Regions from separate parts of the Photobacterium swingsii genome, predicted to be linked through region 3. Evidence: riboswitches for the same ligand, from Rfam matches in the RefSeq annotation. Region 3 holds a riboswitch; each other region holds the start of a gene.
The links. A riboswitch is a leader RNA that binds a small molecule or an ion and turns the genes downstream of it on or off. The one in region 3 is predicted to bind thiamine pyrophosphate.
Positions count from the first base shown of each region.

Region 1: it holds a riboswitch for thiamine pyrophosphate, as region 3 does, so the genes downstream of both, thiC (phosphomethylpyrimidine synthase ThiC) here and thiD (bifunctional hydroxymethylpyrimidine kinase/phosphomethylpyrimidine kinase) in region 3, are expected to answer to the same signal.
Region 2: it holds a riboswitch for thiamine pyrophosphate, as region 3 does, so the genes downstream of both, thiM (hydroxyethylthiazole kinase) here and thiD (bifunctional hydroxymethylpyrimidine kinase/phosphomethylpyrimidine kinase) in region 3, are expected to answer to the same signal.
Region 4: it holds a riboswitch for thiamine pyrophosphate, as region 3 does, so the genes downstream of both, thiB (thiamine ABC transporter substrate binding subunit) here and thiD (bifunctional hydroxymethylpyrimidine kinase/phosphomethylpyrimidine kinase) in region 3, are expected to answer to the same signal.

Region 1 is NZ_AP024852.1:3,731,064-3,735,277, reverse strand. It holds tRNA gene OCU77_RS16985 (tRNA-Asp) at 1-75, shown strand, start outside; tRNA gene OCU77_RS16980 (tRNA-Trp) at 113-189, shown strand; fluoride riboswitch at 650-714, shown strand; gene OCU77_RS16975 (voltage-gated chloride channel family protein) at 799-2,169, shown strand; TPP riboswitch at 2,271-2,368, shown strand; gene thiC (phosphomethylpyrimidine synthase ThiC) at 2,504-4,214, shown strand, end outside.
Region 2 is NZ_AP024853.1:1,539,217-1,543,430, forward strand. It holds gene OCU77_RS23955 (hypothetical protein) at 131-697, shown strand; gene OCU77_RS23960 (hypothetical protein) at 813-1,187, opposite strand; TPP riboswitch at 1,383-1,482, shown strand; gene thiM (hydroxyethylthiazole kinase) at 1,624-2,409, shown strand; gene thiE (thiamine phosphate synthase) at 2,424-3,029, shown strand; gene OCU77_RS23975 (GNAT family N-acetyltransferase) at 3,262-3,708, opposite strand; gene OCU77_RS23980 (GMP reductase) at 4,029-4,214, opposite strand, start outside.
Region 3 is NZ_AP024853.1:121,984-126,197, reverse strand. It holds gene OCU77_RS17925 (hypothetical protein) at 126-593, opposite strand; gene OCU77_RS17920 (PhnA domain-containing protein) at 831-1,406, shown strand; TPP riboswitch at 1,672-1,781, shown strand; gene thiD (bifunctional hydroxymethylpyrimidine kinase/phosphomethylpyrimidine kinase) at 1,849-2,679, shown strand; gene OCU77_RS17910 (ABC transporter ATP-binding protein) at 2,717-3,487, shown strand; partial or broken gene OCU77_RS17905 (ABC transporter permease) at 3,549-4,214, shown strand, end outside.
Region 4 is NZ_AP024852.1:3,335,047-3,339,260, reverse strand. It holds gene thiP (thiamine/thiamine pyrophosphate ABC transporter permease ThiP) at 1-499, opposite strand, end outside; gene thiB (thiamine ABC transporter substrate binding subunit) at 574-1,572, opposite strand; TPP riboswitch at 1,670-1,789, opposite strand; gene OCU77_RS15020 (DUF547 domain-containing protein) at 1,846-2,649, opposite strand; gene leuD (3-isopropylmalate dehydratase small subunit) at 3,171-3,773, opposite strand; gene leuC (3-isopropylmalate dehydratase large subunit) at 3,791-4,214, opposite strand, start outside.

The DNA.
Region 1 (4,214 bases), on a different replicon from region 3:
AGCGGTAGTTCAGTTGGTTAGAATACCGGCCTGTCACGCCGGGGGTCGCGGGTTCGAGTCCCGTCCGCTCCGCCACTTATTCAGACAGAGTTAAGTCTTTAAAATAACTAATAGGGGTGTAGCTCCAATTGGCAGAGCAGCGGATTCCAAATCCGCGTGTTGGGAGTTCGAATCTCTCCACCCCTGCCATCTTTAAGGCTCTAGCAGAAATGCTGGAGCCTTTTTCGTTTCTGGTGTTTAGTGTTCAAGCAGCGGATTCACCGCTACCGACAATCAGCGCATGTTGGGCGTTCGGCTCTCTCTACCCCTGCCATCTTTAAGGCGCTAGCAGAAATGCTGGAGCCTTTTTCGTTTCTGGTGTTTAGTGTTCAAGCAGCGGATTCACCGCTACCGACAATCAGCGCGTGTTGGGCGTTCGGCTCTCTCCACCCCTGCCATCTTTAAGGCTCTAGCAGAAATGCTGGAGCCTTTTTCGTTTCTGGTGTAGCGGATTCACCGCTACCGACAATCAGCGCGTGTTGGGTGTTTGGCTCTCTCCACCCCTGCCATCTTTATGGCGTGAGCAGAAATACTGGAACTGGAAAGCTGGTTTTCATCTTGTTATTTTTTCTGTGTAAGGGTAGGATTTGCTTGCTGATGGCTTATCTAGCCGATCACGGGTGATGGAGTTCCACCTTTAACCGCTCACACTGAGATAATGACTCCTACTATAGTTAGGATAGATCTATCTATGGTGGGGTATTTGTCTATCATATTGTCTATCCTTAGAAATTCATTTAAGAGATAAATAGAGACAGTATGGCTCATCCTCTAAGTGCAAACCCCAAAATACTGATCCAGATTGTTCGCTGGACTCTTCTTATTACACCTGTCGCTATTTTGGTCGGCTCGTTGAATGCGTTCTTTTTATGGATCCTAAGCACAGCGACAACGATACGTGTTGATAACCCATGGCTGATTTATTTGTTACCTCTCGCAGGTATTGTGATTGTCTATTGCTATCGAAATCTGGGTAAAAACTCAGAGGGCGGCAATAATCTGATCATGGATGAGATACATCAACCTGGTGCTGGTATTCCCACTCGCATGGGACCATTGGTATTAATTACGACGGTAATTACACACTTGTTTGGTGGTTCGGCGGGCCGTGAAGGTACAGCGGTGCAAATTGGTGGCGCAACAACCCACTGGTTAGCGCGTGTTTTTAAACTTAACGAGGCGGATACTCGGCTCATATTAATCGCGGGGGTTGCTGCGGGGTTTGGCGCCGTATTTGGAACTCCGCTAACCGGCGCTATCTTTGCGTTGGAAGTCTTAGCTATTGGTCGCTTGCGTTATGACGCGATTATTCCTGCCTTATTTGCTGCCATTCTGGCGGATCTTGTATGTACGGCTTTAGGTGCGCATCATACGCATTACCGTATTGATTTCCTCGAAAATATTACGATCTTCGATCATGTGCTAAAAGTCGATGTTTGGCTGATGGTGAAGATAGTCTTTGCGTCTATTGCTTTTGGCTTAGCGGGTTATTTATTTGGTGAGTTAACCCATGCATTTAAAGATATTTTCAAAGCTACATTAAAAAACCCTTACGTCATTGTAGTCACGGGTGGCTTGATGGTGATTGGAATAACACATTGGATTGGTAACTATGATTATATCGGGTTAGGTGTTTACAGTACGCGTGAAGGCGGTGTCAGTATATTGAGTGCCTTCACCGACGGTGGGGCTGAATGGTATAGCTGGGCTCTAAAATTATTACTAACGGCAATTACCTTAGCGGCAGGATACAAAGGGGGAGAAGTCACTCCGCTCTTTTTTGTCGGTGCGACATTAGGTAACACCATGGCTTGGGTAATGGGAGCGCCTGTTGATTTATTTGCAGCATTGGGCTTTTTAGCTGTTTTTGCCGCAGCGACGAATACACCTTTGGCTTGTACCATTATGGGCGTGGAGTTGTTTGGTGCTGACCATATGTTGTATTTCGCTATTGCTTGCTATACCGCATATTACTTTAGTGGTCATACTGGGATCTACTCATCGCAACGTGTTGCTGTACCAAAACTTTTTGATGATGAAGGTGCACCGAAAATTACTCATAAGCTCGGTGAGTTGAGAGAAACGCATTCATCGCTATTGAAAGCGCTGGTAAAGAAATTTTCAAAATAATGGATAAGGCTGCTTTGGCAGCCTTTCTTTTTTGTACTGCTTAGACCAGATTTATTGGTTTCGCCCTTGCTGCGCTTTCTTCCCTTCCCTATACTCCTTGCTGAAACTTGTCGGAGTGCCATTTGGCTGAGACCGCATTGCGGGATCCGTAGAACCTGATCAGGCTAATACCTGCGAAGGGAACAAGAGAAAATCTTCTGTTTAACGGCACTAATATATCTTTTCGTCGCTGTTAAGCTATCAGATGATGCTGCACACCCTACGTGTACGCCTCTTGTTTATGCACCAATCCGCCAAGCAAATATCCCAACCATGGAACCGTAAGGATTTTGCTATGTCGATTCGCAAACAAGCGAGACTGGAAGCTAAACAATTTATAGATTCACTTACTGCCCAACCATACCCTAACTCCCAGAAGGTCTATGTTGAAGGTAGCCGCCCTGATATCCAAGTACCCATGCGAGAAATTGCACTGGCCGATAGCTTAGTGGGTGGTACTAAAGATCAGCCTATCTTAGAGCCTAATGAAGCGATTCGTGTTTACGACACTTCAGGTTTCTACACCGATCCTGAGCAAGATATTGATATCTACGCGGGATTACCAAAGGTGCGAGAGGTTTGGATTACTGAACGTAATGACACCGAGCTGCTTGATGATCTGAGTTCCGCTTACTCTAAAGAGCGCCTTGCTGATGACAGCTTAGATGAGCTTCGTTTTGGTGAGCGAGCACGTATTCGTCGTGCGAAAGAGGGGGCATGCGTTACTCAGCTCCATTATGCGCGCCAAGGTGTGATAACGCCTGAAATGGAATATATCGCCATTCGCGAGAACATGGGGCGTGCAAAATACCGTGACGAGGTCTTGAACCATCAGCACCCCGGTATGAATTTTGGTGCTAATCTACCAGAAGAAATTTCAGCCGAGTTCGTTCGCAAAGAAATTGCTGAAGGTCGAGCAATTATTCCTGCCAATATTAACCACCCAGAATCAGAGCCAATGATCATTGGCCGTAATTTCTTAGTTAAAGTGAACGCCAATATTGGTAACTCCTCAGTGAGTTCCTCCATAGAGGAGGAAGTTGAGAAGTTAGTGTGGTCGACTCGTTGGGGCGGCGATACTGTGATGGATTTATCGACAGGGCGTAATATCCACGAAACACGTGAGTGGATCATTCGCAATAGTCCAGTTCCGATCGGTACAGTACCTATGTACCAAGCACTTGAAAAAGTGAATGGCATCGCCGAAAACCTCACTTGGGACGTTTTCAGAGATACGTTACTAGAACAAGCGGAGCAAGGGGTTGATTACTTTACTATCCATGCGGGTGTATTGCTGCGCTATGTGCCTATGACGGCAAAACGCGTGACTGGCATAGTGTCTCGCGGTGGCTCTATCATGGCGAAGTGGTGTCTGGCTCACCACGAAGAAAGTTTCTTGTACCTTCATTTTCGTGAGATCTGTGAGATTTGTGCCAAGTACGATATTTCACTCTCGTTAGGCGATGGCCTTCGTCCTGGTTCTGTGGCCGATGCTAATGATGAAGCGCAATTTAGTGAGCTACGTACCCTAGGTGAATTAACGAAAGTCGCTTGGGAATACGATGTTCAGGTGATGATCGAAGGCCCTGGGCATGTGCCAATGCATATGATTAAAGAAAACATGGAAGAGCAACTTAAGCACTGCCATGAAGCCCCTTTCTATACATTAGGCCCGCTGACTACTGATATTGCACCCGGTTACGATCACATTACCTCGGGTATTGGCGCCGCCATGATAGGTTGGTATGGCTGTGCCATGCTTTGTTACGTTACCCCTAAAGAACATCTTGGCTTACCGAATAAAGAAGACGTTAAAGTGGGTCTGATTACCTATAAGTTATGTGCTCATGCGGCTGATCTTGCGAAGGGTCATCCTGGTGCGCAAGTCCGCGATAATGCCTTATCAAAAGCCCGCTTTGAATTTCGTTGGGAAGATCAATTTAATTTGAGTCTTGACCCTATCACTGCTCGTGCATACCACGATGAAACTTTGCCGCAAGAGTCCG
Region 2 (4,214 bases), 410 kb from region 3:
CGTGTCGAGTATTCAAGTATCATACTCAACGCCCTACATTGAGGGTAAAAGTTGTTAATCAATGAAGATGTAAAAGAGGTTAGTTGTTTGGTGTATTACAGAGTAAACCGTACTTCGAGTGAGGCATAGTATGAAAACCTTGTATAAAGCCTTATTAGTCCTTGGCGTTATCGGTCTCTCGATTTTTAGCTATTTAGGTTACCAGTCTTATCGGGCGTTGACCTACATGAAGCATGATATGGGGTGGTTATGGATAGATAGCCAACTGATTAGCCCCGATACGACTGCAATGCAAAGTGCACGCACGCCACATACGAAGCAATTGGTGTTTCGTCAGGTTGATGTGGATCGCGAATTAGCGATCTACCTAAACACGACATACGATGGTGATTTTCTTTTTACTTTCATCAAGAAAACACCTTGCACCCTAGCAACGCCATACGAAGCTAAACTGACAGTTAATAATCAAGCTGAACAACAGATTGTGTTTGATTGTCATGAACCAGATACCGCGATTTACAGAATAGCAAAACGTAAATTTAGTCAGCTGCACTTAACCGCATCTGATTTTGATTTTGAGTTAGATCTTAAGCAGTGGAACCCAAAAGCACTCAAAAAAGATGACTTTATGCAGCACAATTATGAGTTTTTTCAAAAGCACACGTCAGAAAAAATTTACCCATGGAATAGGGATTAGCTAGCGGATATTGAGTGCTTGCAACTCAGCAAAAAAAGCCCCGTACCCGTTGATATTACCAACAGGTACGGGGCTTATTTATACGCTTGATTCAGTGATTACACTTGATCAACGATTAATCAATGTCGCAATCAGTACAACTTTGTAGCGCGATTTCGTGCTCAAAAACGGCCTTTTCGTTACCGTCTGCCAGTAGTTCCGCTATTTCATCTGCGACTTCTTGCTCGTCGTCTGCTTCAATTTGATCTGCAAGTTCTTCTTCTGAATAACCGTAGAAATTCAGTAATAAGTAATCACGCGCTTCGTCTTTAGTACAGGTTACGTTCACTGAAAGATCAGCTTCAACCTTACCCTGTTCGATAATTGCAGCCAGTTGTGCCAAGACATCTTCTTTCATCGCCGCGGTTAACCAACCAAGATCAGTACTTACTGTGGTTTTTTTACAGTTAAAACAAGGAAGTTGATGAAAGTAATATTGAAAGTCAGTCATAGGTAATTTCTTCTAGAGTGTTGTATAGCCAGATTATGCGCGTTTTCTCGAAAAATACTATCTCAATAGGTGCTGAAGAGTAGATTTCTATGGAATTTTTGAGGGAGGAATAGGGGGATCGCAGCAATAGGTGGCACTCAACAAAGACCTAATAAGTTTTGTCTGTCGTTCTTCCATTGAGCTTGTTACTATTTGAAAAGATAGTCGGGGTGCCGAAAGGCTGAGAGCGTATATTACGAAACCCGTTGAACCTGATTCAGTTCGCACTGGCGTAGGGAACTATATGTCTAGCTAATGATGATCCACCTTTATCAACATTATTGGCTTGGCTGGAGCAAAATATGTCGAATCCAGCCTCAGTATTCATATCAGTTTCTTCCCTCAGGTTCTTCCTATCCGCTACCGGAATTGATAACAGCAATCGCTGAGGGAAAACATGAACACACAAACCATCATTAACGCTCTGCATGCCGTTCGTGAGCAGAAACCACTGGTTGTGAACCTGACCAATTATGTCGTCATGAACAATACTGCCAATGCGCTACTGGCCATTGGTGCTTCGCCGATCATGGCACATTCTCGTGAAGAAATGGCTGAAATGATGTCTTTTGCCGGCGCACTGGTCATTAATATTGGTACCTTGGACAGTGTATGGGTGCCACGTATGGTATTCGCTGTCGAGCAGGCAAATATCCATAATAAAACGGTTGTGCTTGATCCTGTTGGTTGTGGTGCCAGCCGCTTACGAACAGAAACGTCTCGCCAAATTGCGAAGGCGGCTAAGAAGTTGATTATTCGAGGCAATGCTTCAGAAATCATTTCTTTAGCGGGTGAAAAAGGGCAAAACAAAGGCGTCGATGCACTTGATAGCACTGAAGCGGCAGTAGGTGCAGCGCGCTTTTTGATCCGAGAGTATCAATGCAATGTCGTGATTTCAGGTGAAGTTGATTTTGTTGTAACAGATGAAGGGCAGATCCAGCTTCATAATGGTCATGCCATGATGCCTCACGTAACGGGAATGGGCTGTACCCTCAGTGCACTGACTGGTGCTTTTGCGGCTATCGGAGAAGAGACTGGATTAGCAGCTGCGGCGATACTCGGCGTAGCAGGTGAAATGGCTGCCGAACAGTCGAAAGGCCCAGGTAGCTTGCAGTGTAATTTGCTCGATATTCTGTATCAGCTTGATGAAGAAATGATCATCCAGCGTCTGAAGTTGGCTTAGTGTTGGGGGGAATAATGCGTTCGTGTCGTTTATATCTGGTAACTGATGACCTGCAAGATCTTGAAACCATGAAACGTGTGGTTAAAGAAGCCGTTATTGGCGGTGTGACTATGGTACAGGTTCGAGAAAAGCATGGTGATGTGCGTACCTTTATTGAAAGAGCCTTAGCCGTTAAAACGATTTTGCAGGGCACTGGGGTTCCACTCATTATTAATGATCGTGTCGATGTGGCCTTGGCTGTCGATGCAGACGGTGTACATCTGGGCCAATCTGATATGCCAGCTAACATCGCACGTCAATTGATTGGTAAAGATAAGATACTGGGACTGTCGGTAGAAAATGAACAGCAACTGATTGAAGCCAAACATTTACCTATTGACTACATAGGATTGAGCGCAATCTTTGCGACCCCGACGAAAACCAATATCCAAAAGGAGTGGGGCATTGATGGACTGGCGAATGCCGTCGCCCAAAGTCCCTTACCTATAGTGGCAATCGGCGGGATTAATGCATCAAATCTTGATGCGGTGATAGCAACTGGAGTCGACAGTGTGGCACTGGTTTCAGCGATCTGTCATGCCGAATGCCCAAGAACCGCGGTACGTGATCTGATTGGGTAAGTCAGTACCCACAGACTTTTTTGAAAGGTCTGTGGGTATCAAATTTATGCGGTTATATTTTCGAAACCTAGGCCAGCCGTGTTTAAAGTGTTACCCGTTAAATTCAGTAATACTGCGTAATTTTAACCGAGAGTATCAAACTTAGATTGGCACTTTTAGAGGGGATTGGAGACCTTTTACAAGTGATGAAAATAACCAGTCTCTAACTTCGGTGTTATTAGACTAATTATAATTAAGCGTATTTATATTCTAGCAACCATTCATTACCATCTTCACCATAAATAACGAAACCGAGCTTCTCATATAGGCGACGAGCTGCAACGTTGATCTTCCAAACAGACAGAGCGAGCCCTTTGCCCTCTGACTGCGCTTGGTCGATAAGGTTGTGAATGAGCGTTTTACCTATGCCTCTACCATTGAAGTCAGGGTGAACTTGGACTAAATCTAAGTAGAAACGGTTTTTGTCTTCCTCGAAAACGACGCGCCAGAACCCTGCGTCTTGACCATCAACTTGGATGATTTGCGCTGCTTCTTCAAATTTCCACATGATATTCCGTTCGTAAGCTTCACGTGTTACGTTCCCTCCAATTTCAAGAAGATAATCACGCATAGTGGCGTCACGTAGCTCGACGAGATAATCTAGGTCGCTCGATTGAGCTTTACGTAAGGCTAATTTCATCGTCTATCCTTGTTTTTTCTCTGTGTATTACTATTGATATCAGCATCCATTGCTACTTGTATTGCTTCTGTGGGTGATTGGTCAAGGAATATTTTCTGCAGTTACCTTTCTTATTGGACGCTTATCGGTATATGAGCAACTACAATAAATAAGCAAGGGTTATTTAAAACGAGCAAGTCATTTATTCTGCTGTAACAAAACGAAGCTTTGGTAATAATAATAGTGAAGAACAGGTGAAACGATTCTGAACTATAAGATACAAAAAAGGCCGCTAAAAAGCGGCCTGATAGTCTTTATTTTGTTACATGCTGTATGAGTGCTTACTCTTTACCAAACACGTTGTTTTCTTGTTCTTGAACGCGGATGAAGGTCGTGCGCTTAGTGAGTTCTTTAAGCTGCGCTGCACCTACGTAAGTACAAGTAGAACGTACGCCACCCATGATGTCTTGGATAGTGTTTTCAACAGGGCCACGGTAAGGCAATAGTACGGTTTTACCTTCAGCTGC
Region 3 (4,214 bases):
TCATTAAATCAAATGAAATGCCTACAACTGATAAGCGTGAAGGGTTATATTTGCCGAAATTTATCATAAAAAAACCGCACCCAATGAGTGCGGTTTGTCTTGTTCGTTACCGGAAATACGTTAATTTATGGACAATTAACTTCTTGGATATCAATCTGGCTTAAACCTTCAATACCTAACTGTGTCGCCAAAGTAGGGAAAAACTTAGCGTTCTCATAGGCTGACTTGATATCTGTAAGATCAATTTTATACACTTTCAAGTTCAGTTGTTTCATTTCAGATGGCGTACAGCTTTTTCCATCTTCAAAACATACTGGTGTTGTAGTATCGATCTTCGCACATGATGACCCATGCGTGCCAATTCCGTAATTATCTAAATCAGCTTTAGTCCCATTAGGGAATACATCGGGTAAAAGGCTCGCCAATTTGCTATCTGTCACAGAGTGCGTGCCGTCCGCTAAGCCACTTAAGCCCGCAACTTCGACGCTTTCAACCGCAAACACCTTGGTTTTGCCTGACAGCGTGTCTTTGATTTCTTCTTCCGTGCAGCCAAACAGGGCTACTAAGCTAATAAGTGCAATGGCCTTTTTCATAATCATCCTTTATGTATGTTCTAATTATGTTGTTTGCATGCTACTAAACATCGGCTAATTATGCTTTTTCTTTATAGCTGTAACTATAATTAATTGCGTTTTTTTACTTTTGCGCTATTTTTGCTGTACTAAACCGTATGTCGCTACAATATAATTGTGTGATATATGCCCATTTGCCTTCCAAATTCACTAAATGGTGGCATAATACGGCCTCACAAAATCTACGGACAATTTCTAATGACTATTGAAAATATTCTAAAACAACGCAGCGAATCTAAGTGTGAGCTTTGTTCTTCAGACAGCAACCTAAGTGTTTATGAAGTGCCAGCATCACCGGATCAAACTGCTGGTTGTTGTGTAATGGTTTGTGATACTTGTCGTGGACAAATCGAAGATGCAGATACAGTTGAAGCTAACCACTGGCGTTGTCTTAACGACAGCATGTGGAGCCAAACTCCAGCTGTTCAAATCATGGCTTACCGCATGCTTAACCGTCTTGCGGCATCAGAATCTTGGGCTCAAGACCTTAAAGACATGATGTACATGGAAGAAGACATGGTTGAATGGGCTGAGAAAGGCATCGCACTTGAAGAGCTTGAATCAATCCAAACTGTTGACGTTAACGGTACACCGCTACAAGCTGGCGATAACGTTACTGTGATTAAAGACCTTCCAGTTAAAGGTTCTAGCCTTGTTGTTAAACAAGGTACTGCTGTTCGTGGTATTCGTCTAAACGACAACCCACTACACATCAGCGGTAAAGCAGCGGGTACAACTATGGTACTTATCGCAGCTTACTGTAAAAAAATGTAATTCACTCGAATGCATGACTCAAAAAGGCGCTTATTTAGCGCCTTTTTGCTATCCAACATTTATGATATGGGCTCCCCCACCACCTTTCTATTTGGTTATCTGCCCCATTCTTAACACGATTTTATTCCAATAATTTCATCACCTTATAATACTTACACAGTGACTAAATCTTAAATAATCTCGAATAGGGGTAGATGATCCACGTGATTGCGTTATAATCCCTGCCATACAAAATGCTAAACATATTGATATTTTCAGTGTGTTTGAAAGTTAGTCGGGGAGCCTTAGGCTGAGACTGCAAGGTATACATACCAAGCGGGACCCGTTGAACCTGATCCAGTTAACACTGGCGTAGGGAACTAACAGCTGTGTCCCCTATTCCGATCGCTTAAGATCGCACTATTGGCACCTGTTATCCCTACATCAATTTTAGGGATAAATTATGGTAACGCCATCTAAAACACCAATCACTTTAACCATCGCAGGCTCTGACAGTGGCGGTGGTGCGGGCATTCAAGCCGATATAAAAGCAATCTCTGCCACTGGTGGCTACGCGTGTTCCGCTATCACAGCGCTGACAGCACAAAACACCCTTGGTGTCAGTGGTATCTTACCTATTTCACCGGAATTCGTTGAACAACAACTTGATGCTATTTTCTCAGATTTAGACGTGAAGTCCGTTAAAATTGGCATGTTAAGCGATACCAAGATCATCGCTATGGTTGCTAAAAAGCTACAACAATATCAACCTAACCACTTGGTGATCGACCCAGTAATGGTCGCCACTAGCGGTGATTTATTACTCCAACAAGATGCTATCTCTACACTTAAAGACATGCTTCTTCCCCTCGCCGATGTTATTACCCCCAACCTACCAGAAGCGGCGGCATTACTAGGCTGCGCTGTGCCTCAAACTGATTCTGAAATGGATGCGTTAATCGAGGATCTTCGCCAACTCAATACAAAAACTGTATTACTAAAAGGTGGCCATCTAGAGCAAAGCGAAAACAGTACCGACCTACTCATTACTGCCGATGATGTGTTTCGCTTTAGTACCCATCGTATTCAGACCAAAAATACCCATGGTACGGGTTGTACCCTTTCTGCTGCTATCGCATCTTTCCTCGCTCAAGGCTACGATTTGGTCGAGGCAGTCACTCACGCAAAAGGTTACATTTCCCATGCTATCTATCATGCAGATTCATTAGACATCGGCTCTGGTCACGGCCCTGTTCATCACTTCTTTGCTGGTCATTTTGATCCAACCGCATAAAAATACGGACAGAACAATGCCCCCTATGAGTCAACCCATGAGTCACCGCGCAGGAGAGCAAGCAGGCGTCGCTGTCGCACTGACACAATGCCAACTTCGCTACCACAGCAGTGAACAACCACTTTTTTCACAGCTCAACCTCACACTACCTCAAGGTCAGTGGAGTTGTATTCTAGGCAAAAGTGGTTGCGGCAAAACATCCTTATTGCGTTTATTGGCGGGCTTATTAAATGAGCAAGCAGATTGGCAAGGTTCTCTCACCGTCTCAGATCAGCTTCCCATTGAAGGGCGTGTGGCGTACATGGCACAGCAGGATCTACTATTACCTTGGTTATCTGTGCTTAATAATGTCTGTTTAAGCACTCGCTTTAGCCCAGAGCAACCAACAGAAAATAGCCTAGAACGCGCATGCGAATTACTTAACCATGTCGGCCTTGGTGAGCACATCCATGCCCGCCCCGATAGCTTATCAGGCGGTATGCGACAACGTGTTGCACTTGCCCGTACGCTGTTACAAGACAAGCCTATCGTATTAATGGATGAACCTTTTTCGGCATTAGATGCCGTAACACGTCATAAATTACAAACACTTGCGGCCACCTTACTAAAAGGGAAGACCGTATTGTTAATTACCCACGATCCGCAAGAAGCATTGCGATTAGGAGATCAAATCCTATTCATGTCTGGCTCACCTGCCGCGATGGTTTCACTACCGACACCACAAGGGCAAACCCCACGAGATTACACAGCAGAGCTCGCACAGCATCAGCAAAATATCATCACGCGTTTGGAACAAGATTATGGCTAATCACCCTCAGCTTGCTTTGCAGGCAAGTGAGCGAACCCTATCATGGTCAAATACAGTATCACACCCAGTGATCCGCCTGCTGATTAGTATGGCTATCATCCTCGGGTTATGGCAATTAGCCGTTGTTTTATTTGACTTGCCTAGCTTTATTCTACCGACACCAATGGCCGTGTTTGAAAAATTACTTCAGCGTTATGACGTCTTGTTTTATCACGCATCAGTCACCGCATCTGAAGTCTTATTGGGGCTGTTGCTTGGGCTTTCTATGGGACTAATGTTTGCACTGCAGATGTTATTGTTTGATCCCCTAAGACGTTGGTTATTGCCTATTTTAATCGCAAGCCAAGCAATTCCTGTCTTTGCCATTGCCCCTATTTTGATGCTTTGGCTGGGCTATGGCATTGCGTCCAAAGTCGTCATGGCTGCACTCATCATTTTCTTTCCTGTTACTACCTGCTGTTACGACGGATTACGTCACACACCAACGGGCTATTTAGATCTGGCAAAAACAATGGGAGCCAACAAATGGCAGTTGTTACGTCACATTCGTCTGCCTGCGGCTTTACCAGCATTAGCATCAGGTATTCGAGTTGCAGTAGTTGTGGCTCCTATTGGTGCGGTTGTTGGTGAATGGGTTGGCTCCAGCGAAGGCTTAGGCTACCTAATGTTACAAGCTAACGCGCGTATGTTGATCGATGAAATGTTCGCTGCGCTCTTTATTCTCGCG
Region 4 (4,214 bases), on a different replicon from region 3:
GCAATCGAGGCCAAGCGACTAAACGAAACTTGTTCCAGCCTGTCACACCTAAATGTGCGGCGAGCTGATGCTGCTCATGTGGGATCCCTTCTAAACTTTGCAGTAATAGACGCACCGCGAGGGGCAGGTTTAAAAAAATGTGGGCGAGTAAGATACCGCTTAATCCGTAAATATTGAGGGTGATATCCCAACCTGCAGCAGCAAACCATTGATTCAGTAGGCCGCTTTTTCCATATATTGACAGTAACCCAAACACGGCGACCAAGACAGGCAGTACCAGCGTCATGGCGAAGAGCCGTAACAACAAAGCACGTCCGATAAATTGACGGCGAGAAAGTGCATAGGCGACGGGGATCGCAGGTACCACACTCAATAGGGTTGAGAGGAATGCTTGGTAGAAACTAAACCCAGTGACATGGCGTAAATACGGGTCGTGCCACAATGTCTGCGGTGATAGTTCATCGGCGTGTCCGAGCAGGGCACTAATGGCAAATACCATTAATGCGGTGATGCACCCGGCAGCAGTGATGCCGGGTAATAACGAGGTAAAGCGAGTGTTCAAACGAAATGCCTTTATTGCGTGAGGGCGTGTTGCCATTCGCGAATCCAGCTGCGGCGTTGTTTAGCGACTTCCTTCGCATCAAACTCAAGCGCTGTTGCAGGTATCGTCAGCTGGTTAAAACCGTCAGGCAGTTGTTGATTTGTTACTGGGTACATCCAGTTACCTGTGGCCATATTAGATTGGAAGCCATCGCTAACAATGAAGTCCATAAATTGATCCGCTAACTTAGGGTGTGGGCTGTTTTTAAGTTTGGCGGCCACTTCCACTTGCATGTAATGCCCTTCGCTGAAATCAGCGGCGATATACTGGTTCTTTTGTTCTGCGATGATGTGGTAAGCCGGAGAGGTGGTGTATGACAACACCATATCTGCCTCACCTTTGAGGAACATGCTATAGGCTTCGGACCAACCTTTGGTGACGGTGACTGTTTTCTTGGCCAGTTGCTGCCAGGCATTGGCTGCTTGATCGCCATAAACCGATTTCATCCACAGCATCAAGCCTTGGCCAGGGGTTGAAGTACGAGGATCTTGGTAAAGGATCGATAGGTCATCACGTTCGACTAATTCTTTTAAGCTCTTTGGTGGGTTCTTCAACTTAGTGTTATCGTAAACAAAGGCAAAGTAACCATAATCGTAAGGCACAAAGGTGGTGTCATTCCAGCCATTTGGCAGCGTAACTTTGCTGGTATCGACCTTGTGTTGTGCTAGCAGACCTGTTTTTTTAGCTTCTTCGATAAGGTTGTTATCAAGCCCTAATAAGATATCTGCTTTGCTGTTGTTACCTTCCAAGCGCACGCGGTTAAGAATAGACACGCCATCATCGAGCGCCACTAAGTTTAAGTGACAGTCACACTCAGCTTCAAATGCGGTTTTAATGGCTGGGCCTGGCCCCCAATCTGAGGCAAATGAGCTATAGGTATAAACCGTTAGTGTTGCTTTTGGGTCTTGTTCGGTGGCAAATACACTGCTGCTCGCAAGCGTTAAGGTAAGTAAAGGTAGTAGTTTTTTCACAAAGCGCTCCTGATGCCGATGCATCCTGCTGGCAATAAATCAAATGAGCGAGGGTTGAGAAAAGGGTGGCTTAAGGGCGACCTAATAACAGAGGCTGACTTAGCGACTTCTCAATTCCTACGCCAGTATTAGCTGGTTCAGGTTCTGTGGGTTCTGCGTGTGCAATCTCAGCCGAAAGAAAGTGTAAACCTTCTATTTAGCTCCCCAATGAGAACGTCGTCATTGTAATAGTGCAAGCGTGGTGTTGCTAGGGCATGAAGACAATGATTGGCATTATTTTGCCTCGTTCAATGCCCAGTCGTAATCATAATCAATTGTTTTGAGTACCACAGGTGTGGTGCGGTACTGATTTAAGTGTTGCTGGAGCTGCGTTGTGTCGCCGAAGTCTGCTTGATACCAATCGTAGATGGACGACAGCTGGGTCTTGTTATTCGTGCTAAGAACGCCTTTTTTACTGTTGATGAATTGTTTGGCGGCTAGATCGAGTAAGTGGTTACTATTGCTGGCCGTGAAGGCATGGGGTTGTAGGTTAGGGCAACCTAGACTCGCACAGTTCACTGCATAGTGAATACGTTTGTCTTGCCAAATCGGACGCAAGATACGGTGCTCGATATCATTGAGGGTGAGCTTTTTGCCGTTGACCGTGACCACTTCATCATCCCATGGACCAAAACTAAACAAGCCGCCGAGTTTTGTGATCGATTTGACGGGGTAATTATCAACAATGAGTTTGACGGTCAGTGCATTATACAGATTGACCCAGTAGGCAAATTGTTCTGCTTTGCGGTATGCCAACGGGTTGAGTTTACTCATTTCTCGAATGTAGCGATCAAGCTGCCATTTTCCCTCTTGATCGATTTGGTGATAGCTAATTAGTGTTTGCTCACCCTGTTGCACTATGTAGTGATTAAGCGTCTGTTGCCACAATTGATGATTGATTGGCATGGAATTAGCCTCATCACTGCCTTGCCAGTATGGCCATAAATCCGCTTTGGGGGCTGCGAACACTGTGCTGCTGACGAGTAAAATGAATGAAGCCAAAATAAGGTGTAAGGTAAGTGAAAGACGAGACGGCATAATCAACCTTTTTAATCTGTAATAACCTAATACCAATCTAACTAAGTAACTGATCGTTCTTGCTGGTTAAAATCAGTGATAACTGCGCTATAGATTTTGTAGATAGAATAACTAGCCATCTGCAATCTACGCCTTGTTTTCAGTGCTTTTTTCCTGCGCAATCACCTGAACATTTACTTAACCAGATTGGTATAACAACTATAGACCGAGGTGAACGGCTTTTTATTGCAGAGTTTACAGTCGGTTGAAGAATACCAATCTAACTAAGTAACTGATCGTTCTTGCTGGTTAAAATCAATGATAACTGCGTTATAGATTTTGTAGGTAGAACAACTAGCTATCTGCAATCTACGCCTTGTTTTCAGTACTTTTTCCTGCGCAATCACCTGAACATTTACTTACCCAGATTGGTATAAGTGGTGTAAGCAGTAAATAGCAAGTAGAAGATAAAACAACACCCTGCGAGGCAGGGTGTTGTGGTTAGCTCTTATCACGTAAGTAAACGCTAACAAATACAATGTTTACCTTAAAAATTCAGGGATATTATCTTCGTAAGCGGCAATTTTATCTTCATGTTGCAGCGTCAGGCCGATGTTATCCAACCCATTCAATAAGCAATGACGGCGGAATTCATCAATCTCAAAGTGGTATTGCTTGCCGTTAGCCGTGACTAACATGGCTTCTAAATCGACCTGGATCTCAGCACCTTCTGTGTTTTCGACAAACTGGAAAATCTCATCGACTTCTTGTTCACGCAAGCGTACTGGCACCATTTGGTTGTTGATCGAGTTGCCATAAAAAATGTCGGCAAAACTCGGTGCGATCATCACTTGGATGCCGTAATCTGCTAGCGCCCACGGCGCATGTTCACGTGAAGAGCCACAACCGAAGTTCTCACGTGCCAGCAAAATACTTGCCCCTTGATAGCGCGGCGCATTCATTACAAATTCAGGGTTTGCTTGTTCGCCGGCATCATCAAGAAAACGCCAGTCGTGGAACAAATGTTTTCCAAAGCCTGTACGTGTCACTTTTTGTAGAAATTGCTTAGGGATGATTGCGTCGGTATCGATGTTGGCGATATCTAGCGGCACAACCAAGCCTGTATGTTGTTTAAAACCTGCCATTGTTACCTTCCTCTCGATTATGCCGTTGCGCTGTCTAAGTCACGAATATCTACAAAATGGCCTGCGCACGCGGCAGCGGCTGCCATTGCTGGGCTGACAAGGTGGGTGCGGCCATCACGGCCTTGGCGACCTTCAAAGTTACGATTGCTGGTGGAGGCGCAGCGCTCTTTTGGCCCTAGGCGGTCGTTGTTCATCGCGAGACACATAGAGCAACCTGGTAGACGCCATTCAAAGCCTGCATCGATGAATATTTTATCCAAGCCTTCTTGCTCTGCTTGGGCTTTGACTTGCTCAGATCCTGGCACAACCAGCGCTTGAACATTGGCGGCAACTTTGCGGCCTTTTGCGATAGCGGCAGCGGCGCGCATATCTTCTATCCGTGAGTTGGTACAAGAACCAATAAAGACTTTATCAATTGAAAAGTCAGACAGTGTTTTCCCC